Regions from separate parts of the Bradyrhizobium sp. CIR48 genome, predicted to be linked through region 1. Evidence: predicted binding sites of a transcription regulator. Region 1 holds the regulator's gene; the other holds the start of a gene.
The links. Region 1 encodes PhoB, which activates phosphate uptake and scavenging genes when phosphate is short. Its sites were predicted from a motif close to TGTCATNNANCTGTCAT; they were not measured.

Region 1 (11,579 bases):
TGGGCGGGCAGGCAGTGCATGAACAGCGCATCGGGCTTGGCCAGCGACATCAGCTTGCCGTTGACCTGATAGGGCTTGAGCACGTTGTGGCGGTGCTCGCCTTCCTTGTCGCCCATCGACACCCAGGTGTCGGTGACGACACAGTCGGCGCCGCGCACGGCGGCTTCCGGATCGGTGCCGAGCATGATCGGCGCGCCGGTCGCCTTGATGAAGTCGCGCATCACTTTTTTCGGCGCGAGCTCCGGCGGCGTCGCGACATTGAGCTGGAACTTGAAGCGCTCGGCGGCGTGAGCCCAGGACGCCAGCACGTTGTTGTCGTCGCCGGTCCAGGCCACCGTCTTGCCCTCGATCGGGCCGCGATGCTCCTCATAGGTCATGAGATCGGCCATCACCTGGCAGGGGTGCGAGCGCCGCGTCAGGCCGTTGATGACGGGTACCGTCGCGTTGGCCGCAAGCTCCAGCAGCGCGTCATGGTTGAGAATACGGATCATGATGGCATCGACATAGCGCGACAGCACGCGCGCGGTGTCGGCGATGGTCTCACCGCGGCCGAGCTGCATCTCGGCACCGGTGAGCATGATGGGCTCGCCGCCGAGCTGACGCATCGCGACGTCGAACGACACGCGTGTCCGGGTCGACGGGCGCTCGAAGATCATCGCCAGCGTCTTGCCTTCGAGCGGCCGCACCGGCTGCTGCGCCTTCTGCTTCGCCTTCATGGCGGAGGACGCCGCGAGCATGGTCTTGAGCTCCGACAGCGGCAGCTCGTTGATATCGAGGAAGTGCTTCGGGGACTTGCTCATCAGCTTGCCGCCCGCTTGGTCTGGCTGGACGAGATCGCGGCGCAGGCGCGCTCTAACCGCCCGACGCTGTCCTCGATCTCGGCTTCGGTCACGATCAGCGGTGGCAGGAAACGCACGACATTGTCGCCGGCCCCGACCGTGAGCAGTTTTTCATTGCGCAGCGCCGCGACGAGATCGCCGGAGGGCACCACGGCCTTGATGCCGATCAGAAGGCCCTCGCCGCGCACTTCGCTGACGACATCGCCATGACGGTCGATCACGGAGGCGAGCTTCTGCTTCAGCAGCAGCGACATCTTCTGCACGTGGTCGAAGAAGCCGGGCTGGAGCATGACGTCGAGCACCGCGTTGGCCGCGGAGATCGCCAGCGGATTGCCGCCGAAGGTCGAGCCGTGCGAGCCGGGCCCCATGCCGGCTGCCGCATCCGCGGTCGCCAGCACTGCGCCGATCGGGAAGCCGCCGCCGAGCGCCTTTGCCAGCGACATCACGTCAGGCGTGACGCCGGTGCGCCGATAGGCGAACAGATCGCCGCTGCGGCCCATGCCGGTCTGCACCTCGTCGAAGGCGAGCAGCAGGCCCTTCTCGTCGCAAAGCTGGCGCAACGCCTTGAGGAAGGTCGGCGTTGCCGAGCGCACGCCGCCCTCGCCCTGGATCGGCTCGATCAGGATGCCGGCGGTGTGCGGGCCGATCGCCTTCTTGACGGCCTCGATATCGCCATGCGGCACCTGGTCGAAGCCTTCCATGGGCGGGCCGAAGCCTTCGAGATATTTTGCAGAGCCGGTCGCGGCGAGCGTTGCCAGCGTACGGCCGTGAAAGGCGCCTTCGAAGGTGATGATGCGATAACGTTCCGGATGCCCCTTGGAGAAGTGATGATGGCGGACCAGCTTGATCACACCTTCCAGCGCTTCGGCGCCCGAATTGCAGAAGAACACGAAGTCGGCAAAGCTTTCGTTGCAAAGCCGGCTCGCGAGCTTCTCGCCGTCCGGGCTCTGGAACAGGTTCGACATGTGCCAGAGCTTGGTCGCCTGCTCCTGCAGCGCCTTGATCAGATGCGGGTGGCAATGGCCGAGCGCATTCACTGCCACGCCCGAGGTGAAATCGAGATAGCGATCGCCATTGGTCGCGATCAGCCAGCAGCCTTCGCCGCGCTCGAAGCCGAGGTCGGCTCTGGCGAAAACGGGGAGCAAATGCGGCGCTGCGCTGTTAGTCATGATGTCACTTGAATGTTGCGGACGGTGTGACGCGTGCATTGCGCAACGCACCATCGACCGGCCCGGAAAACGAAACGTGCCGCCTTTTAAGGGCGGCACGCGGGACTATCTTATGCTTGGCAAGACGGGTGTCAATGCCGCCCGGAAAGCCTCAGGAAACGCTGAATCCGTAGTCTTGCGGTGCCGATTTTGCGGGTTTTCACCACGGAACATGTGGAAGCGAGTCGGCGGACTCTTGCGCGGGAGTCACGCCATATTGTAGCGTTTGGATTGTCAGATACGACATCTCGTGCAGCGGTTCTGATCCCAAGAGTCCTCTTGTACCGGCGTAAACGTTCGGGCGTCAGTCACGCGCCCGGCGAGCCTTAAGGGATTCTGACGGCACGGGTTTTTGAAGGCTTAGGCAATCGCTGCGAGGCCCCAGGATGGCTGGCGCGTAGCGAGGGAAAGGGTGCAATGACGGTTTTGACCTGGTCCGACGATCGCGTCGAGCAGCTGAAAAAGCTCTGGGAGGCCGGACTTTCGGCCAGCCAGATCGCAGCTGAGCTCGGCAATGTGACCCGCAATGCCGTGATCGGCAAAGTGCACAGGCTCGGTCTGTCCGGCCGCGCCAAGAGCCCTTCATCGGCAGCGCCCCGGCCGCGCAAGGCGCGTCCCGCGCAGCACATGATGCGGGTGACCCGCCCCATCGCGCGCGGCAACACCGCGCTGGCGCAGGCCTTCGAGGTCGAGGTGGAGGCTGAACCCGTCACCTATGACAACGTGGTGCCGATGGGCCAGCGGCTGTCGCTGCTCGAGCTCAACGAGGCGACCTGCCACTGGCCGGTCGGCGATCCCTCGAGCCCGGATTTCTTCTTCTGCGGCGGCAAGGCACTGTCCGGCCTGCCCTACTGCGCCCAGCACTCGCGCGTGGCGTATCAGCCGGCGGCGGATCGCCGGCGCGCGCCGGCGAAGCCGGGTCCGCGCTGAGCGGATTTAGCTGATCGCAACGACGGCAGCCGTCGCACGATGACGGCTCAACCAACTCGGTGTCATCCCCGCGAACGCGGGGATCCATAACCACAAGGCGCAGTTGTCGCGCGAGATGGTCACTCCGAGTCTTCGCCAAACCACTGCCTGTGGTTATGGGTCCCTGCTTTCGCAGGGACGACACCGGAGAATGCGGCGGCAGCCCGCCAAAGCCAACGCCAGCAAACCTTACGTCTGCTCCGCCTTCGCGAAGCGGTCGTCGAGCGCGTAGCCAGCGCCGCGGACGGTACGGATCGGGTCCTGCTCGCGGCCGAGATTGAGCAGCTTGCGCAAGCGGCCGATATGGACGTCGACAGTGCGCTCATCGATGTAGATGTCGCGGCCCCAGACGCTGTCGAGCAGCTGCTCGCGCGAGAACACGCGGCCGGGATGCTCCAGGAAAAACTCCAGCAGGCGATATTCGGTCGGGCCGAGATCGATCGGCCGGCCCGAGCGCGCCACGCGGCGCTTGTCGCGGTCGAGCTCGATGTCGCCATAGGCCAGCACTGTCGCGAGCCGCTCAGGACTGGCGCGCCGCAGCAGGCCCTTCACGCGCGCCAAAAGCTCCGGCACCGAGAACGGCTTGACGATGTAGTCGTCGGCGCCGGTCGCAAGTCCCCGCACCCGCTCGCTCTCCTCGCCGCGCGCGGTGAGCATGATGATCGGCAGCTGCTTGGTGTCGGGCCGGGTGCGCAGGCGCCGGCACAGCTCGATGCCCGACAGGCCCGGCAGCATCCAGTCGAGCACGATCAAGTCCGGGATGTGCTCCTTGAGGCGGGTGTCGGCGTCGTCGCCGCGCATGACCGTCTCGACATCATAGCCGTCGCCTTCGAGGTTGTAGCGAAGCAGCTCGGTGAGAGCTTCCTCGTCCTCAACCACCATAATGCGTGCGCCCATCGGGTCGTCGCTCCTTCAAGTCTTCAGGTATTCGGGACCGTCGTGGCGAAGGTGGTCATGTCGCCCTTCGGCCGCTTGTCGGTGATCGCCTGGCCTTCGATCATGTAGAACACGGTCTCGGCGATGTTGGTGGCGTGGTCGCCGATCCGCTCGATGTTCTTGGCGCAGAACATCAGATGGATGCAGAACGAGATGTTGCGCGGATCCTCCATCATGTAGGTGAGGAGCTCGCGGAACAGCGAGGTGCAGATCGCGTCGACTTCCTCGTCGCCCTTCCACACCGCCATCGCCGCCGGCAGGTCATGCGCGGCATAGGCATCCAGCACCGACTTGACCTGCTGCTGCACGAGGTCGGTCATGTGCTCCAGGCCGCGGAACAGCTTCAGCGGATGGAAGTCGGTCTCCAGCGCGGCGACGCGCTTGCCCATGTTCTTGGCGAGGTCGCCGATGCGCTCGAGGTCGGTCGCAACGCGCATGGCGCCGACGATCTCGCGCAGATCCACCGCCATCGGCTGCCGGCGGGCGATGGTGAGCACCGCGCGTTCCTCGATGCGCTTCTGCAGCGCGTCGAGCTCGGCGTCGATGGTGACGACGCGCTGGCCGAGCGCGACGTCGCGGCGGATCAGCGCGTCGACGGAATCGACGATCATGCGCTCGGCGATGCCGCCCATCTCGGCGACCAGGCGGGTGAGCTCCTGGAGGTCGGTGTCGAAAGCCTTTGCGGTATGTTCAGTACCCATGTCGCGTCTCCTCAGCCGAACCGGCCGGTGATGTAATCCTGCGTGCGCCGGTCGCTCGGCGACGTGAAGATCTTGCTGGTGTCGTCGAACTCGATCAGCTCGCCGAGATACATGAAGGCGGTCTTGTCGGAGACGCGCGCCGCCTGCTGCATGTTGTGGGTGACGATCGCGATCGTGTAGTTCTCGGACAGTTCCTGGATCAGCTCCTCGACCTTGGCGGTCGAGATCGGATCGAGCGCCGAGCAGGGCTCGTCGAACAAAATCACTTCAGGACGCACCGCGACGGTGCGGGCGATGCACAGGCGCTGCTGCTGGCCGCCGGAGAGCGACAGGCCGGAGGCGTTGAGCTTGTCCTTGACCTCGTTCCACAGCGCGCCGCCGCGCAGCGCCTTCTCAACGCGGTCGTCCATCTCGGACTTCGAGATCTTCTCGTAGAGGCGGATGCCGAAGGCGATGTTCTCGTAGATCGTCATCGGGAACGGCGTCGGCTTCTGGAACACCATGCCGACCCGGGCGCGCAGCAGATTGAGGTCGAGCCTGGGATCGAGGACGTTGGTCTGGTCCAGCATGAGCTGGCCGGTGGCGCGCTGGCCCGGATAGAGATCGTACATCCGATTGAAGATGCGCAGCAGGGTCGACTTGCCGCAGCCCGACGGGCCGATGAACGCCGTGACGCGGTTGGCGCCGAGCGTCAGGTTGATGTTCTTCAGCGCGTGGTGCTCGCCGTAATAGAAATTGAGATTGCGCACCGTCACCTTGGCCGGTGCTTCCGGCAGCGGTTGCGAGGCCAGATGAGCGTTGGAACTCATGGATACGGACAAGTCGGTCATTTTGCAGTCCTCTCGGCGCCGAGGATGCGCGCGCCAATGTTCAGGGCAAGCACGGTGAGCGTGATCAGCAGCGCGCCGCTCCAGGCGAGCTGCTTCCAATAGGCGTAGGGGCTCTGGACGAAGTTGTTGATGGTAACCGGCAGGTTGGCCATCGTCTTGTTCAGGCCGAGGCTGAAGAACTGGTTCGACAGCGCGGTGAAGAGCAGCGGCGCGGTCTCGCCGGCGACGCGGGCGGTGGCGAGCAGCACGCCGGTGATGAGGCCCGACCGGGCCGCACGATAGGCGATACGCTTGATCACCAGCGAGCGCGGCAGGCCGAGCGCCGAGGCCGCCTCGCGCAGGGGATTCGGCACCAGCAGCAGCATGTCCTCGGTGGTGCGCAGCACGACCGGGATCACGATGACGGCGAGCGCGAGCGCGCCCGCGATCGCGGAGAAGCCACGCATCGGCACCACCACCGCGCCATAGATGAACAGGCCGATGATGATCGAGGGCGCCGAGAGCAGGATGTCGTTGATGAAGCGGATCACCGAGGTCAGCTTGTCGTTGCGGCCGTATTCGGCAAGGTAGGTGCCGGCGAACAGGCCGAGCGGCGCGCCGATGCCGACGCCGATCAACGTCATGATGATCGAACCGACGATCGCGTTGCGCAGGCCGCCTTCGGTCGAACCGGGCGGCGGCGTATCCGCGACGAAGATCTGAAGATTGAGGCCGGCCAAGCCGTTGAAGAGCAGCGTGACCAGGATCAGCGCGAGCCAGGTGACGCCAAAGGCGGCCGCGGCGAAGCAGAGCCCGCGGATGACGATGTCCTTGCGGCGACGACGCGAATAGATCGGATTGAGCGCCATGACGTTACTTCCCCGCCTTCTTGTCCAGCCGCATCAGCATCAGCCGCGCTGCGGCCAGCACGAAGAACGTCAGCACGAACAGCAAGAGGCCGAGCAGGATCAGGCCGGACTGGTGCAGGCCGTCGCTCTCGGCGAACTCGGATGCGATCGCCGCCGAGATCGTGGTGCCCGGCGCGAAGATCGATGAGGAGATGCGGAACGAATTGCCGATGATGAAGGTCACCGCCATGGTCTCGCCGAGCGCGCGGCCCAGCGCCAGCATGACGCCGCCGATGATGCCGACGCGGGTGTAGGGGATCACCACGCTGCGGACGACTTCCCAGGTGGTGCAGCCGACGCCGTAGGCGGCCTCCTTCAGCACCGGCGGCACCGTCTTGAACACGTCGACCGAGATCGAGGTGATGAAGGGCAGCACCATGATGGCGAGGATCAGCGCGGCGTTGAACGTGCTGAGATAGGACGGCGGACCTGCGAAGATCGCGCCCAGCACGGGCACGCCGTCGAAGATCCTGATCATGAAGGGCTGGAAGGTATTGGCCAGGAACGGGCCCAGCACGAAGAAGCCCCACATGCCGTAGATGATCGAGGGAATGCCGGCGAGCAGCTCGATCGCCATGCCGATCGGGCGACGCAGCCATTGCGGGCAGAGCTCGGTGAGGAAGATCGCGATGCCGAGACCGACGGGAATGGCGATCAGCATCGCGATGAAGGAGGTGACGAGCGTGCCGTACATCGGCCCGAGCGCGCCGAGCACGGGCGGATCGGCCGACGGCGCCCAGCGCTGCGTCCACAGGAAGGAGAAGCCGTATTCCTTCATCGCCGGGAACGCGCCGACGATCAGCGAGACGATGATGCCACCGAGAATGAGGAGCACCGAGATCGCGGACAGCCGCGTGATCCAGTAGAAGGTGACGTCGCCGAGCTTGAACGCGCTCAAGGCCTTGGCGCGGTCATACGGTCCGGCGTCGTCGATTACATCGCTCTGAACGGCCATTTCTGCCACGCCGATCCCCTGTGCCCGATAATATACGCTTGTTGTCAGTCTTTTTGTCGGTCTCGCGCTCCGGACACGGCATGACCGATCCGGAGCGGAAGTCTTGCGGGTCCCGGCTCTCGCGAAGCGGCACACTGGACGATGCTTCGTATCGCCAGGGCCGCACCGCGTCCGGGACGCGAGAGCCTTACTTAGCTCTTGATCTCGGCAGCCCAGGTCTTCTCAATCAGGGTCACGACGCCTTCGGGCATCGGGATGTAGTCAAGCTCTTCAGCCGCCTTGCCGCCGCTCTTGAAGGCCCAGCGGAAGAACTTGATGGCTTCCTGCGAGGCCGCCTTGTCGGTGGCGTCCTTGTGCATGAGGATGAAGGTCGCCGCGGTGATCGGCCAGGACTTCTCGCCGGGCTGGTCGGTCAGGATGACGTAGTAGCCGGGCGCCTTGGCCCAGTCGGCGTTGGAGGCGGCCGCCTGGAAGGCTTCGACGGTCGGCTGCACCGGCTTGCCGGCCTTGTTGACGAGACCGGTGTAGGTCAGCTTGTTCTGCTTGGCATAGGCGTACTCGACATAGCCGATCGAGTTCTTGGTCTGGCTGATGTTGCCCGACACGCCTTCATTGCCCTTGGCGCCGACGCCGACCGGCCACTCGACCGCGGTGCCCTCACCGACCTTGCTCTTCCAGTCAGCGCTGGCCTTGGAGAGGTAGTTGGTGAAGTTGAAGGTGGTGCCCGAACCGTCCGAGCGGCGGACCACGGTGATGGCGTCCGAGGGCAGCTTCACGTTCGGATTGAGCTTCTTGATCGCGGCGTCGTCCCACTTGGTGATCTTGCCGAGATAGATGCTGGCGAGCGTCTCGCCGTCGAACACCATCTCGCCGGGCTTCACGCCCTCGAGGTTGACGACGGGGACGATGGCGCCCATCACCATCGGCCACTGGACGAGGCCGTCCTTCTCGAGCTGCTCGGCCTTGAGCGGCGCGTCGCTGGCGCCGAAGGTCACGGTCTTGGCCTGGATCTGCTTGATGCCGCCGCCGGAGCCGATCGACTGGTAGTTCAGACCGTTACCGGTCTCCTTCTTGTAGGCGTCAGCCCATTTGGAATAGATCGGGAACGGGAAGGTGGCACCGGCACCCGTGATGTCGGCAGCGAAGGCCACCGTCGTCGATGCGGCGAGCAAGCCGGCAGCGACCATGGTTTTGATGAAATTCATGCTGGTCTCCATACAGGGGAGCGAAGCGCCAACCGCGCCCGATCGCGCTCCCCGCGCCGCCCCTTTAGGAGCGGTCGGCTGTGCTTTTACGAAGGTTTCGTGACAGTCGGATGACACACTCAAGCGATTGAAATCGCTGGAGTTTCAGGCTTAAACTAAAGTCTTAGCCTGGGGAAAACAGGCGGTGAAAGTGGCACCCTGACGGGGCACGCTTTCGATCAAAAGCCGGCCGCGATGGCGGTTAAGAATATGTTTCACCAGCGATAATCCGAGCCCGGTGCCGCCCTGCGAGCGACTGTCGCCGACGTCGACCCGGTAGAACCGCTCGGTCAGCCGCGGCAGGTGCTCGGGCGCGATGCCGGGGCCGAAATCGCGGACCATGATCCGGATTTCCTGAGTTCCATCAGTGGCTGCGGCTGAGGTCAGCGACACGATGACGCGTCCGCCGGAGGCACCGTATTTGAGCGCGTTCTCGATCAAATTCTCGAACAGGCGGAGCAGCTCCTCGCGGTCGCCCGCGATCATCACCGGTCCCTCGGGCAGATGGATCTCGACCTCGACCTGACGCTCGCGCGCCAGCGGCTCGAGCCCGTCGGCGACCTGGCGGATGATCGGCAGCAGGTCGACCAGGGTGTCGGGCCGGACATGGGCCGACAGCTCGACCCGCGACAGCGACAACAGATCGTCGATCAGGCGCGCCATGCGGGTGGCCTGGTTGTGCATGATGCCGAGGAAGCGCTCGCGCGCCTTGGGATCGTCCTTGGCCTGGCCCTGCAGCGTGTCGATGAAGCCCGACAGCGCGGCCAGCGGCGTGCGCAGCTCGTGGCTGGCATTGGCGACGAAGTCGGCCCGCATCTCCTCGACCCGGCGCAGCGGCGTCTGGTCGTGGAAGGTCATCAGCATGCATTTGTCGGCGCCGCCGAAGCTGGTCGGCACCGGCACCGGCGTGATCATGAGCTCCAGCCAGCGGTCGACCGGGACGTGGTCGAGATAGGTCGCGCGCCGCGGCTCGGTGGTCGCGATCGCCTCGCGCAGCGCGGTGATGATCTCCGGCGAGCGCAGCGCGAACTGGGCCAGCTCGTTCCGGCGCAGCGCCGGTGCGAGCTGGGCGGCGGCGGCATTGAGGTGGATGACGCGGCCGGCGCGGTCGAGCAGCACCGCGGGATCCGGCATGCCGGCGACGACGGCGGCCACCGCCGCGCTCTCGACCGGGTTGATGCGCCTGACGTCGTCGCGCGAGGCGGCGGGATCGTGCAGCCGCCACGGGATCAGCGCGGCCGCCGCGATACAGAGGAACACGATCGCGGCGTGCAGCGCCGACAAGTCGCCGAGCGAGACGACGACGGACAGCGCCAGCGCCGCGGCGATCAGGATCACGGTCGAATGCCGCAGCCGGTCGGACCAGGGCTGCGCGGAGGGAGAAGATGGGGCGTCGATCGCCATCGGGGCGGACTTCTCCTGGGGCTTGTCTGAAGGCCTGTCAAATAAGGCTTGGCGCCGTCAGGCACCGCTGTCGCTGCGCTCTCTCACATAAGCGGCTTCACGCGCCGGGCCGGGGTCGAGCTTGAGCGCCGCCTGCTGCAAGCGCTTCGATCGTGCGCCGATGATAACTTCGCGAAACGTCAGCAAGATTACAGATATGACGAAGGGCGACAGATAATAGAGGACGCGGAACAGCAGCATGCCGCCCAGAAGTTCCTCGCGATCCATCTGCCAGAGACCGACCAGCATGGCGGCGTCGAACACCCCGAGCCCGCCGGGCGAGTGGCTGGCGAAGCCGAGCAGGGTGGCCGAGACGAAGATCACCGCGACCACCACGAAGCCGAGATTGGGCTCGTCCGGGACCAGCACGTACATCGCGAGCGCGCAGAAGCCGAGATCGACGATGCCGATCGCGATCTGGAGCAGCGTCAGCGGGCCGCCCGGCAGCACCACGGTCCAGGGCCCGCGGCCGACCACGCGCGGCTGGGTCCAGACCCAGACCACGTAGCCGACCAGCCCGACGATGATCATCAGCGCCAGCGTCCGGTTCAGCCATGGCGGCAGCTGGTCGATCGAGGCGGCGGCCTCCGGATGATAGGAGATGCCGAGGCCGAGCACGGCGGCATTGCCGAGCCAGAAGGTCAGGCCGGCGAGGAAGCAGATCTTCGCGACGTCGATCGCGTTCAGCCCGTAGGCCGAATAGATGCGATAGCGCACCGCGCCGCCGGTGAAGACGGATGCGCCGACATTGTGGCCGATCGAATAGCTGGTGAAGGCCGCGAGCGCGTTGATGCGATAGGGCACGTGGGCATGGCCGATCGCGCGCACGGCGAACAGGTCATAGAAGGTCAGGGTGAAATAGCCCGCGGTGACGAACAGCGCCGCCATCGCGATCTGGGTCGGCTCGGTGCTCTTGATCGCTTCGAGGACCTCGTTGAAATCGATGCCTCGCAACATGTGGTAGAGCACATAGCAAGCGATGCCGATGACCGCGACGCTGATCACAACGCCAAGCTTATGCAGGACTTGCTTCTGGCGCAGAAACGACGTCGCCCTGCGTATGGCTTCCAGCATCTAGACCTCGAACAACGCTTCAGCGGCCAGGGTGGCCGGCGAACAGGCGGACGACGCACTGGCACTCAACGAACCCTCGCCGCCGGCTCCGGTATCGCGCATGCCCCCTGCCCCTCCACTAGCGCGTTTTGGGACGAAGTGGAATTCGCCAATTCGAACAAAAACACGTGCATTCAATATTTTAGGCAGGGTTGCGGGCTCCTGATGCACGGTTTGGCGCCTTCGGCGGCAGGACTTGAGGCGAATCTCCATGGCGATCCTGCGCAGGTGCCATGAAGTTTTGATGATTTCGGCCGCACAATGTTCCTTCACGCCTTAAGCCGACGTCAATCTATGGACCGCGCCCGCCTGTTGAAAGAGGGGGCAATCCCGGCGTCCGTCCGACGGGTTGTCCGATGCGCCGGAAGGTCGCGGGTCCCGGGCGCAGCCTCAAGGCGCGGTCAAATAGCCGCGGCCATAGGCTGCGGCCTGATCCTCGAAGATCGCCATGGCC
Region 2 (11,579 bases), on a different contig from region 1:
CACATCATGCAGGTCAGCGCGTAGATCAGGAACAGCGCCAGCGGCTGCTGCTGCAAGCCGACCGCGGTGAAGCCAATCGCGGTCGCCAGCACCGACACCATCATGCCGGCGCGAATGGCATGTCGCTTTTCGGCGAAGGCGGTCACTTGCGGCAGCGTGGTGAAGCGCGTGATCGCCGGCAGCGCGTTGATGAGCCCGATCCAGGCCGCGTCGACGCCGATCGCCTTCAGCCATACCGGGAAGAACGGCAGATGCGTGCCCGAGACCGCGAAGACGGCCGAATAGAACAGGGCGAGGCTGACGGCGAATCGCCGTTTCGCGGATGCTGGCGTGGGGATTTGTGATTCGGGTGCCATCAAACCAATTGCGATTCGGACGATATCGTGGTGATCGTTACTGTAACGCGCGGTGATTTGCGCGACGAGATCGCAATGGCCAACGAAGCATTCGCCCTTTCGCCCATGTCTGCCCGCGCGGCCGAGCCGAACGAGCAGGATTACGACGCGATCCGCGAAGCCTTCATGGAGACGGCGCGCGGCCGCTGGTTCCTCGGCGAATACGCCAAGCGCAACCGCAATGCCGACACGCGCATGGTGCTCGACGCGGTCGCGAAAATCGAAGAAACCCTTGCGGCGCAGCGACAACCCGTCGTCGAAGACCGCCTGCCCGAAGCGCTGGTCGAGATTCGCCGCGCGATCCGCGAGGCCGAGACGATCGCCATCGCCGCCGTCGACCCCGCCGCGATCGAGACGAGCCTCGCCGCGATCCCGCGCGGCGTGCGCATCATCAAGGAGATCTCCTGGCGCTGGCGCGAGATCGGCGCCGACGGACGAATCTGCGACCTCATTGATTCGCAGCTCGCCTCGATCGAGGCCGCCTGCGGACAGATTTCGACCATCGACCCCCGCGTCGAGCTCAAAGCCGCATTCGATCTCTTGAGGGATCGGGTGGAGCAGACCGACGGCGGCGCATCGCCGCAGGCGGCGCCGTCCACGTCGGCTCCGATGCAGCAGGCGCCATCATCCGCCGCCGACGCTCCGCCCGCCGCGCCCGCGGCGATGGCGAGCGAAGCATCCGTGGCTTTTACGGAGCCGCCTCAGGATCTCGCAGCGGCTGCCGAGCCCGAAGCGACCGTCGCCGGCGAAGCGTTCGCCGAGGCGGAACAGGCACTGGACGCGGCCGTCGCGCCGGAGATTGCGGCCGAGAGCCAGATCGCCGTCGAGAGCACAGCGCTCGACCAAGTCGCGCCAGAAGACGTCGCGCCCGAAGCCGTCCCGTTGGAAGAGCCGGCCACGGACACCGCCGCCTTCGCGGAAGCCGCTGACGCGTTCGCGCTCGACGCGGCCGCGCAAGCCGAGGACGACGCCGTGCTCGAGGCCATCGCGCTGGAGATGGCCGCGCCCGATCCGGAGTTCGACGAGATCATCGCGCCGGTCGAGATGGAAGCGGCCGTTCCGGAGCCGATGGTGGCGGAGGCTGCAGGGCCCATTGCTGCGGAGCTTCCGGAACCGATCGCGCCTCAGCCTGTCGTCGCTCCCATGGTGGAAGAGCCCGCCGCCGACGCGCCGATCGCAATGGACTCGCTCGCGCGCCTCACCGAAGCCATCGCGGAGGCCGCCGCCGAAGTGATGGAGCAGCAGGCCCCGGCGATGGCAGCCACCGCATCGCTCGCCGCAGCACCGGCCGCAACGCTTCCGATGCCCACGCCGCTCCCCGAGCCCTCGCTCGGCGCCACCATCCTCGCCAGCGGCATCCTGCAAAAACCCCGCGCGCCCGCCAACGACCCGCTCGCGCCGATCCGCCGCATGACCCAGGCCGAGAAGATCGCGTTCTTCTCGTAAAGGGGAGCGCTCTCTCCGCGTCATTGCGAGCAACGAAGCGACAGCGAGACTGCCAACTCCGTCATCCTGAGGCGCGAGACGCACGATGCTCAGCATCGTGCGGGGAGCCTCGAAGGATGCGCGGCCCCGATGCAGCCGGGCGTCGCCCTTCGAGGCTCGCCGAAGAGGCGAGCGCCTCAGGGTGACGGTGATGGACGGGTGCTCGCGGCTCAATCTCGTGGCCGGGCTGCCAAGTGCTGTTGCCCCGTCTGGCCGTAGGTGTATGTACGAGCTTGAACCTAGTCCTCTCAACAGATGTCCGTGGCCGAAGACACCCTCACCCTCTGGCGCCCCGTCGGCCCGAAAGAACTGGAACTGATCCAGCAATCCGGCATGCGCGCGTTTCCGCCGCGCCTGCCGGACCAGCCGATCTTCTATCCGGTGCTGACGGAAGACTACGCCATCAAGATCGCGCGCGACTGGAATGTCCCGGCGAGCGGCTCCGGCTTCGTGACGCGCTTTGCGGTCAAGCGCGACTTCATCGCGAAGTATGACGTGCAGGAAGCTGGCGGACGGTCGCATCTGGAATACTGGATTCCGGCCGAAAACCTCGATGCCTTCAATGCAGCGATCGTCGGACCGATCGAGGTCGTCCGCAGCTTTCCCTAGCCGTCGCGCGCCCTATCATCCGCAATTCCACACCGCCCCGATCGGCGTGCGCGTCCAGCACGGGCCAAAACTGCCGCCGTTGTAGCGGCCGCCGTTGAAACCGGGGCGGCCGAAATAGTGCCACTCGCCGTCCCAGCGATAATATTGCGGAACCGGATCGATGTACCAGTGGCGGCGGTCGTTGCGCGCGAGCCGACGCATCGCGTCCTTCTGCTTGTAGAGCGGAATGCTATTGCTCAGCGGCTGACGATAGCCCGGCAGGAAGCCGTAGCCCTTCCAGACGGGCTTGGGACGCTTTTGAAGGGGCTCAGCGGGCGCCACAGTCGGCAGCAGCGAGAGGATGATGGCAACAGACAGACACATAAAGCGGGACATGGAGAAACCATAGACAGTCAGTTCCCGCCGCGCCATTCAAATTCGAGTGCGGGACGTTTCGCCGCTTCTGCCGAGCGGCCACTCTCGATAAGCTCAGCTCGCAACGCGTAGCGTGAACGCGGCGCGGACCGCTTGCATGTGCCGGAGTGACCGAATGCCTGAGAGCCCGCGCGTCGGCGCCTTTGCGATCGTTCCCAGCGACGATCTTCCCGCCGCAATTCCATTCTGGGAACGGCTCGGCTTTGCGCGCATCGGCGGCGATGCCGGCTATGTCATCATGAGCGGCTGGGGATGCGAGGTGCATCTCACGCAAGCCGGCGATGGCCCGTGGCGCGTGCCGGAGCACAATCCCTTTGGCATTTTCATTCGCACGCCCGAGGTCGAGGCCATTGCCGCGCGCGTGGACGATCTCATCATCCGGCCCGGCGGCGTGCTGCGCCACCGCGAATGGGGCATGTATGAAGTCGGCATCAACGGCCCCGATGGCCTTCTCGTCCGGATTGGCTGGCCCTCGGCGCTGATGCGCCAATCCGGCTAGCTGATCACGCCCTTCCTGATCAGGAAGCAGCCGTACCCCCTGCTGTCGCCGACCTGCACGACACCAAACCCCGCCGCGGCCGCGCGATAAAAATCCGCCCGCGAGAACTTGCCGGGAATAACGGCGCGTCCGACCGCGCGCTCGATCTCAGCCAGCACGGCACCCTGCACGTCGGGCACGCGGTCGGGATCGTCGACCGGCGCCATCACCCGCACCGGGTCGGGATCGAAATCGTCGAGCGGGTAGAGCGTCATGATGGCGCGAACGGCCGTCTCCATCGTCATGCCCGGCAGCTGGATCAGGCGCTGCGACGATGTCGAGCGGGCGATGTGCGTGGCCGGGTGGTTGGCGTCGACGACGACGAGATCGTCGCCGTGGCCCATGGAGGCCAGCAGCCAGAGCAGGTCGGGCGTGAGGATCGGATCGATCGATTTCAGCATGTGACGGCAGTTCCCATTATCGATCGCTAACCATAGCAGGTTCCGAGCGTGATTCAGATCACGCAAGGCCACCATGGTGAGGGGGATCACGGACCTCAAGCTCGAACGCGGCGAGGCTCCCTCGCAACCAATCTCGCATCGAGATCAGTGCCAAAGGAGCACGCCATGTTCCGCCTAAAGCCTTTCCTGATGACAGCAAGCCTCGTGGGGAGCCTGTTCGGCTTCGCTTGCGGCCCTGTTTCCGCGCAAGTTGCCCCGGTCGAGCCGGCCCCCACCGCGCTGCAGGGCCCGGAGCAGCGGGTGGCGCTGGTGATCGGCAATTCGAACTACAAGAACGCGCCGCAGCTCGCCAATCCCGACAATGACGCCGAGTCGATGGCGAAGTTCTTGAACTCGGCCGGCTTCGAGGTGGTTGCCGCGACCGACCTGACCCAGAACGACATGCTCCGCGTGGTGCAGGACTTCTCCGCCAAGGTGTCCGCGCGCGGTCCGAACACAGTGGCGATGGTCTATTACGCCGGTCACGGCGTGCAGCTCGCCGGCGAGAACTATCTCGTTCCCGTCGACGCCAAGGTGTCGAGCCAGACCGAGCTCGTCAATAATTCGGTGCGGCTGGTCGACGTGATGTCGACGCTGGAGACGATCCCGAGCCGCATGCGTATCGTCATCCTCGATGCCTGCCGCAACAACCCGTTCCCTGATGTCAATGACGCCGGCCGCGGCCTTGCCATCGTCGATGCGCCGAACGGCTCGATCGTCGGTTACTCGACCGCACCGGGCGCTGAAGCGCTCGACGGCACCGGCGGTCACAGCCCCTACACGCAGGCGTTCCTGAACGTCGCACGCGAACCCAACGTGCCGATCGAGCAGCTGTTCAAGCGCGTTCGCCTGCAGGTGAACCAGTCCACCAGCGGTGCGCAGATCCCGTGGGAGAGCTCCTCGCTGACCTCGGACTTCACCTTCTTCGGCGACACCGCGGTTGCCGCCAACCGCGCGCCGGTCAGGGCACCGGTGGTGCAGATGGCCTCCAACCTGCCGAGCCGCTCGACTCGTCAGGCCTATGACTATGTCGTGTCGGAGGGCCGGCCGGAATATTATCAGGAGTTCATCCGGATGTACCCGCACGACCCGCTGTGCGACCACGTCCGCTGGCTGCTCAACAACATCCTGCTCTCGCAGGCCTGGCACAAGGCGGTGCTCGTGAATTCGCCGGTTGCCTACAAGACCTTCTATGACAGCTACGGCACCAGCCCCTATGCGCAAATGGCCCTGAAGCTGCAGATACAGCCGAAGCAGATCCCCTTGATGCAGGCGACCAAGTTCCTGGCTCCGCAGAACATTGCTCCGACCTTCAAGATCGGCAATCTCGGCCAGCCGAAGTACATGCCGCTGCAGCAGGGTAATGGCGGCCAGATCAACGGTAATCTGCCGGTCGTGCAGAAGCAGGTCGACGGCAATGTCATCGGCAAGCTCGGAAATGGTGGCCAGATCGGCAACCTGCCCTCGGGCAACAACCAGCCGAACGGCACGCCGTCACAGACCCCGGGCAAGATCGTCACCCTGCCTGCGCCGACCAACACGACCACCAGCAATGGCGGCATCGGCAAGATCGTCACCCTGCCGGCGACCAACAACAAGCCGGACGCTGGCAACGCCAATGGCAAGCCGGGCAAGATCGTGAGCATGCCGGTGAATGTCGGCAAGGGCGGCTCGACTGTCGACGTGAAGCCCGTTCAGACACAGAACAACCCGATCCGCGTCAACAACGGCAACACCGGCATCGTGAAGCCCAACAACAATCCGGTGAACAAGGTGCAGGTGCAGAACAACGTCCAGAACAACCGCCCGCAGCTCAACACGATGCCGAGCCGCATGGTCAACAGCAACAACAACTTCCGGCAGTCGATGAACCAGGCGCCGAGCATGGGCGGCGGCAACCGTCGCGGCGGCTTCATGCACTGATTGGGCAAGGAGAAGGTGCGCTCCCTCCCCCGCTTGCGGGGGAGGGTTAGGGAGAGGATCTCTCCACAACGGGACAATCCCCAAGAGGAAAGAGCCCCCGCCCGGCGCTTCGCGCCGACCTCCCCCGCAAGCAGGAGAGGTTGTACCGAGCAAGCGGTTAGTTCGATCCACAAGATCGACAAACACAAAAAAGGGGCAGAGCGGCAACGCTCTGCCCCTTCTTCATAAACCCTTAGACGTGGTCATTCCGGGATGCGCCGAAAGGCGCAGGCCCGGAATGACGGCTAGGCCACCAGCTCGGCGAACAGGTCGGCGTCGACATTGCCGCCGGAGAGCACGATCACGACGTTCTTGCCGGCAACATCGAGCCGGCCCGCCAGCAGCGCGGCGAGGCCGACGGCACCGCCCGGCTCCACCACGAGCTTCAGCTCGCGATAGGCGAAGGCGACGGCGGCGCCGACTTCCTTGTCCGACGCGGTGACGCCGCGCGCGAGCAGCTTGCTGTTGATCGCGAACGTCATCTCGCCGGGGATCAGGGCCATCAACGCGTCGCAGATGGTTCGGCCCGCTGGCGGATGCGGCTCGCGATGGCCGGCGCTCAGCGAAATGCCGTGATCGTCGAACGCCTCGGGCTCGGCCACCACGATTTGGGCCTGCGGATAGCGCGCCTTCACTGCGGTCGCGACGCCCGCGATCAGGCCGCCGCCGGAGGCCGGTGCCACCACGATGTCGGGGCTAAGGCCGAGGCCAGCCAAGTCTTCCGCGATCTCGCGGCCGGCGGTGCCCTGCCCCGCGATCACGAAGGGATCGTCATAGGGCCTCACCAGCGTCGCGCCGCGCTTTTCGGCGATGCCGCGCGAGATCGCCTCGCGGTCGTCCTTGTCGCGATCATAGAGCACGACCTCGGCGCCATAGGATTTGGTGCGCTCGCGCTTGGACAACGGCGCATCCGCGGGCATCACGATGGTCGCCTGCATGTCGAGGATTTTTGCCGCGGCCGCCACGCCCTGGGCGTGGTTGCCGGAGGAGAACGCCACGACGCCGCCGGCGCGCTTGTCCTGCGGGATCGAGAACACCTTGTTGAAGGCGCCGCGGAACTTGAACGAGCCGGTGCGCTGGAGCATCTCCGGTTTCAAGAACACCTTCGCGCCGACGCGCTCGTTGAGCACGGGAAAGGACAACAGCGGAGTGCGGATGGCGTAGGGCGCGATCACGCGCGCTGCGGCGTCGATATCGGCGGGGCCGATCGGGAGGAGCTGTTCGGTCATGGCCGAATGTTATCGCGGCCGATGAGGCCCGGGCAAGACACCTCCGCGCGAGGATTTGTCCTCGTCAGGCCACGAAGCGCGGCTGTTCCGCGCCGTTCCGGCCAGGCAGCACCGCGCCTACCGCCTCAATGCTGGCCACAAAGGCCCTCGCCGAGGCTTCCCAGGTGTAATTGGCCGCGAACGCGACGCAGTCCTGCCGAGAGATATCCAATGCCGCGAAGCAGGCGCTGCGCAAGTCGTGATCGAGCGCGCCGACCGGGGCATCACCGATGACGTCGCGGGGGCCCTTCACCGGGAAAGCGGCCACCGGCAGGCCGCTTGCGAGCGCTTCGAGCAGCACCAGGCCGAACGTGTCGGTCTTGCTCGGAAACACGAAGACGTCGGCGGCCGCATAGATATCCGCCAGTTCCTCGCCGTGCTTCTCGCCGAGGAAGATCGCATCGGGATAGGCCTCTTCGAGCGAGGCGCGCGCGGGGCCGTCGCCGACGATGACCTTGGTGCCGGGCAGATCGAGGTCGAGGAAGCCCTCGAGATTCTTCTCCACGGCGACGCGGCCGACCGACAGGAACACCGGCGCCGGCAGGCAGAGATCGATGGCGCGGGGGTGGAACAGCTGGGTGTCGACGCCGCGCGGCCACAGCACGACATTGTCGAAGCCGCGCTCGGTCAGCTCGCGGGCGAGCGCAGGCGTTGCAGCCATCACGGCGCGGCTGGCGCTGTGGAAGCGGCGCAGCGCCCGCCAGATCAGCGAGCCCGGCACCGGCACGCGGGCGCGGACATATTCGGGAAAGCGGGTGTGGAAGCTGGTCGTGAACGGCAGTCTGCGCTGGCGGCAGTAGCGGCGGACCATCAGGCCGATCGGCCCTTCGGTCGCGATGTGGATGCTGTCGGGGCGCGCCTCCGCGATCAGCTTAGCAATGCGCGCCGGACGCGGCATCGCCAGACGCACGTCGCGATAGCTCGGCATCGCAAAGGTGCGGAACGATTGCGGCGTCAGGAATGTGAATTCGACGCCGAGGCTTTTGCCGGCGTCGGCGAGCTTGGTCAGCGTCCGAACCACACCGTTGACTTGCGGGTGCCAGGCGTCGGTCGCGACCAGGATGCGCATCAGGCGGCCTCTGTTATGCAGCTCTGGCTGCGACCTGCGGGACTTGTGCCGGCTTCTGCAAATGATCCGCCCAGGTGATGATCTCGAAATGGCCGTCGTCGTGCTCGACCAGGGCCGTGCAGCTCTCGACCCAGTCGCCGCAATTCATGTAGCGGATGCCGCCCTCGTCGCGGATCACGGCGTAGTGGATGTGGCCGCAGATCACGCCATCGGCGTCGTGGCGCCGCGCCTCGGCGGCGAGCGCCTGCTCGAACGCGCCGATATAGTTGACGGCGTTCTTGACCTTCTGCTTGGCCCATTGCGACAGCGACCAATAGGGCACGCCAAACAGGCGGCGGAAGAAGTTGACGAAGCGATTCATCTGGATCGCGAAGTCGTAGGCCTTGTCGCCGAGATGGGCGAGCCAGCGCGCGTTCTGCACCACGAGATCGAAGATGTCGCCGTGGATGACGAGATAACGCTTGCCGTCCACGCCGGTGTGGACGGTGTTCTCGACGACGTCGATGCCGCCGAAATGCGTGCCGTAATAGTTGCGCAGGAACTCGTCGTGATTGCCGGGGATGTAGACGACCTTGGCGCCCTTGCGCGCCTTGCGCAGCAGCTTCTGCACGAGGTCATTGTGGGATTGCGGCCAGTTCCAGCTCGATTTCAGCGCCCAGCCGTCGACGATGTCGCCGACCAGATAGATCGTGTCGGCATCATGGTAGCGCAGGAAGTCGAGCAGAAGATCGGCTTGAGAACCGCGGGCTCCGAGATGAACGTCGGAGATGAACAACGTGCGAAAGCGCCGCTCCGGGCTCTCGTCACTCACATCGTAACTTCCCATGCGCCAGCCTGTAACAATGTCCCGTGACAGGGGGATGACCGATTGAACTTTTGAGGCACCTTCAGATACGAATCACGCCTTGCCTCGCCCTCTCCGCGAATATCAGTCGCATGCGACAATCAGGCGACATGGCGCCGCAGGGGGCGCCGCAGCAATCCTACCCTCCCCCTCCAGGGGAGGGTGAACTACCCACACGAGCAGCGCTGAACAGACGAACGCCTGCGCTCCCGCTGGCCGCCCGCCTCAGTAGAACTTGTGGAAATGATGGACCGGGCCGTGGCCATGACCGACGCTGAAGCGGTCAGCGGCTGCGATGGCCGCGCTGATCCAGGTCTTGGAGTTGCGCACGGCAAGCTCCAGACCTTCGCCCTTGGCGAGCCCCGCCGCGACCGCCGAGGACAGCGAGCAGCCGGTGCCATGGGTGTTGCGTGTGGCAACGCGCGGCGCCGCAAGCGCGATCGTGCTTTCGGACGTGACGAGATAGTCGGTGCTCTCGGCGCCCTCGCCGTGTCCGCCCTTGATCAGGACCGCACCGCAGCCGAGCGCCAGCAGGCGATGCCCCTGGGTTTCGATCTCGGCCTCGCTTGCCGCGATCGGCTCGTCGAGCAGAGCCGCGGCCTCCGGCAGATTGGGCGTGATCACCGACGCCAGCGGTATCAGTTTTGTGCGGAGCGCGTCGACGGCCTCGGATGCCAGCAGGCGGTCGCCGGAGGTCGCCACCATCACGGGATCGAGCACGACGTGCCCCGGCGCCCAGCGCGACAGCGCGGCCGCGATCGCATCGATACTGGCGACCTGGGCCACCATGCCGATCTTCACCGCGCCAATGTCGAGATCGGAAAACACCGCATCGATCTGCGCGGTGACGAACTCGGCCGGCACCGCATGAATGCCGGTGACGCCGCGCGTGTTCTGCGCGGTCAAGGCCGTAATGACGGACGCGCCGTAGACGCCGAGCGCGGCAAACGTCTTCAGGTCGGCCTGGATGCCGGCGCCGCCGCTCGAATCGGAGCCGGCGATGGTGAGTGCGACCGGGGTCGTCATCGCCGGGCACCTTTGCTGGATAAGGACACCGCCATGACCTGTCCTAGCGCGGCCGTGGAACACCGGCAAGCGCGCCGAGCCGCGGCCGATAGTGATTCGCGACGCCGTGCATTCCCTGCGAATCAGGCAAACAGCGGGCCGGCTCGCCCCGCAATCGTGCGGACTTGAAAATGCAACCGCGCCGGACCCTTGGTATAGTCTCGAACCTCACCTGCTTCGCCGAAGAGCGCGAGGTGAGAGTGGAACTGTCCAGCGACACCCATGTTGCGGGCTCCCGGCCCGCAAGCCGCCTGGAACGGAATCTTGGGGTGGGAATGATGTGGGCCTTTTTTGAACGTCTCCTCGACTCGTCCATGCTGTCGCCGCACGGCATCTGCCTGTTGTGGGAGCCTGAGCTGATCTGGCTTCACGTCGTGTCCGACGCCTGCATCGCCGCCGCCTATTTTTCGATTCCGTTTGCCCTTGCGATCCTGGTCACCAAGCGGCGCGACCTCAAGTTCGGCTGGGTCTATTGGGCCTTCGCGATCTTCATCATGGCGTGCGGCCTCACCCATGTGCTGTCGATCTACACGCTCTGGGTCCCGGTCTATGGCATCGAGGGCATGGTCAAGGCGGCGACCGCGGTGGCATCCGTGGTCACGGCGGGCGCGCTCTGGCCGCTGCTGCCGAAGATCCTGACGATCCCCTCGCCGTTCGAGCTGCGGCAGGTCCAGGCCGCGCTCGAGGAGGAGGAGATCAAGAGCCGGGACGCGACGCTGCTGCTCAAGCAGGTCAGCGACGCCCAGCGCGCGATGCGCGAGAGCGTGGCGCGCCTCACCGCGATCGTCGAGACCGCGGTCGACGGGGTCATCCTGCTCGACGCGCAGGACCATATTCTGCTGTTCAATCCGGCCTGCGAGCGCTTGTTCGGCTACTCTGCCGACGAGGTCATGGGCCGGAACGTCAGGATGCTGATGCCCGAGGCGGGCACCGCGCCCGACAGCCACGCAAGGCATTTCGCGACCGCCGGCGAGGCCATCGGCCTGCGCAAGGACGGTTCGACGTTTCCGATGGACGTGTCGGTCGGCCGGACCCGGCAGGACGGCGAATTGATCTTCGTCGGCATCGTCCACGACCTGACCGCGCGCAAGCTGACCGAGCAGCAGCTCCAGCAGGCGCAGAAGATGGAGACGGTCGGTCAGCTCTCCGGCGGCATCGCCCACGACTTCAACAACCTGCTCACCGTCATCATCGGCAACGCCGAGCATCTGAGCGAGCAGCTCAAGGCGAGGCCCGACCTGCGCCGCTTTTCCGAGGACATCTGCCAGTCGGGCGAGCGGGGCGCCGAGCTGACGCAGCGCCTGCTCGCGTTCAGTCGCCGCCAGTTGCTGCAGCCCCAGACGATCGATTGCCGGGGCCTGCTCGAGTCCATGTTCAAGCTGCTCAAGCGCACCTTGCGCGAGGACATCGAGATCAGGACGGCTTCCAGGCCCGGCACGATCATGGCCTTCGCGGATCGGGCCCAGCTCGAATCCGCCGTGCTCAACCTT

Region 2: the regulator PhoB is predicted to act here: its motif matches at 9,030-9,046, upstream of GGD66_RS07100 (UDP-2,3-diacylglucosamine diphosphatase).

Annotation. Positions count from the first base shown of each region.
Region 1 is NZ_JACIHG010000008.1:447,793-459,371, forward strand. Features, by position in the region: gene argF (ornithine carbamoyltransferase) at 1-800, opposite strand, end outside; gene GGD66_RS25990 (aspartate aminotransferase family protein) at 800-2,008, opposite strand; gene GGD66_RS25995 (GcrA family cell cycle regulator) at 2,465-2,977, shown strand; gene phoB (phosphate regulon transcriptional regulator PhoB) at 3,206-3,913, opposite strand; gene phoU (phosphate signaling complex protein PhoU) at 3,937-4,653, opposite strand; gene pstB (phosphate ABC transporter ATP-binding protein PstB) at 4,665-5,483, opposite strand; gene pstA (phosphate ABC transporter permease PstA) at 5,480-6,331, opposite strand; gene pstC (phosphate ABC transporter permease subunit PstC) at 6,336-7,325, opposite strand; gene pstS (phosphate ABC transporter substrate-binding protein PstS) at 7,517-8,530, opposite strand; gene GGD66_RS26030 (ATP-binding protein) at 8,681-9,973, opposite strand; gene GGD66_RS26035 (lysylphosphatidylglycerol synthase domain-containing protein) at 10,031-11,086, opposite strand; gene GGD66_RS26040 (GNAT family N-acetyltransferase) at 11,516-11,579, opposite strand, start outside.
Region 2 is NZ_JACIHG010000002.1:137,814-149,392, forward strand. Features, by position in the region: gene GGD66_RS07055 (major facilitator superfamily domain-containing protein 6) at 1-356, opposite strand, end outside; gene GGD66_RS07060 (hypothetical protein) at 432-1,841, shown strand; gene GGD66_RS07065 (ADP-ribosylation/crystallin J1) at 2,136-2,489, shown strand; gene GGD66_RS07070 (hypothetical protein) at 2,505-2,900, opposite strand; gene GGD66_RS07075 (glyoxalase) at 3,019-3,402, shown strand; gene GGD66_RS07080 (RbsD/FucU family protein) at 3,399-3,842, opposite strand; gene GGD66_RS07085 (caspase family protein) at 4,008-5,804, shown strand; gene GGD66_RS07090 (threonine/serine dehydratase) at 6,089-7,072, opposite strand; gene GGD66_RS07095 (glycosyltransferase family 1 protein) at 7,137-8,180, opposite strand; gene GGD66_RS07100 (UDP-2,3-diacylglucosamine diphosphatase) at 8,194-9,006, opposite strand; gene thiD (bifunctional hydroxymethylpyrimidine kinase/phosphomethylpyrimidine kinase) at 9,250-10,050, opposite strand; gene GGD66_RS07110 (PAS domain S-box protein) at 10,404-11,579, shown strand, end outside.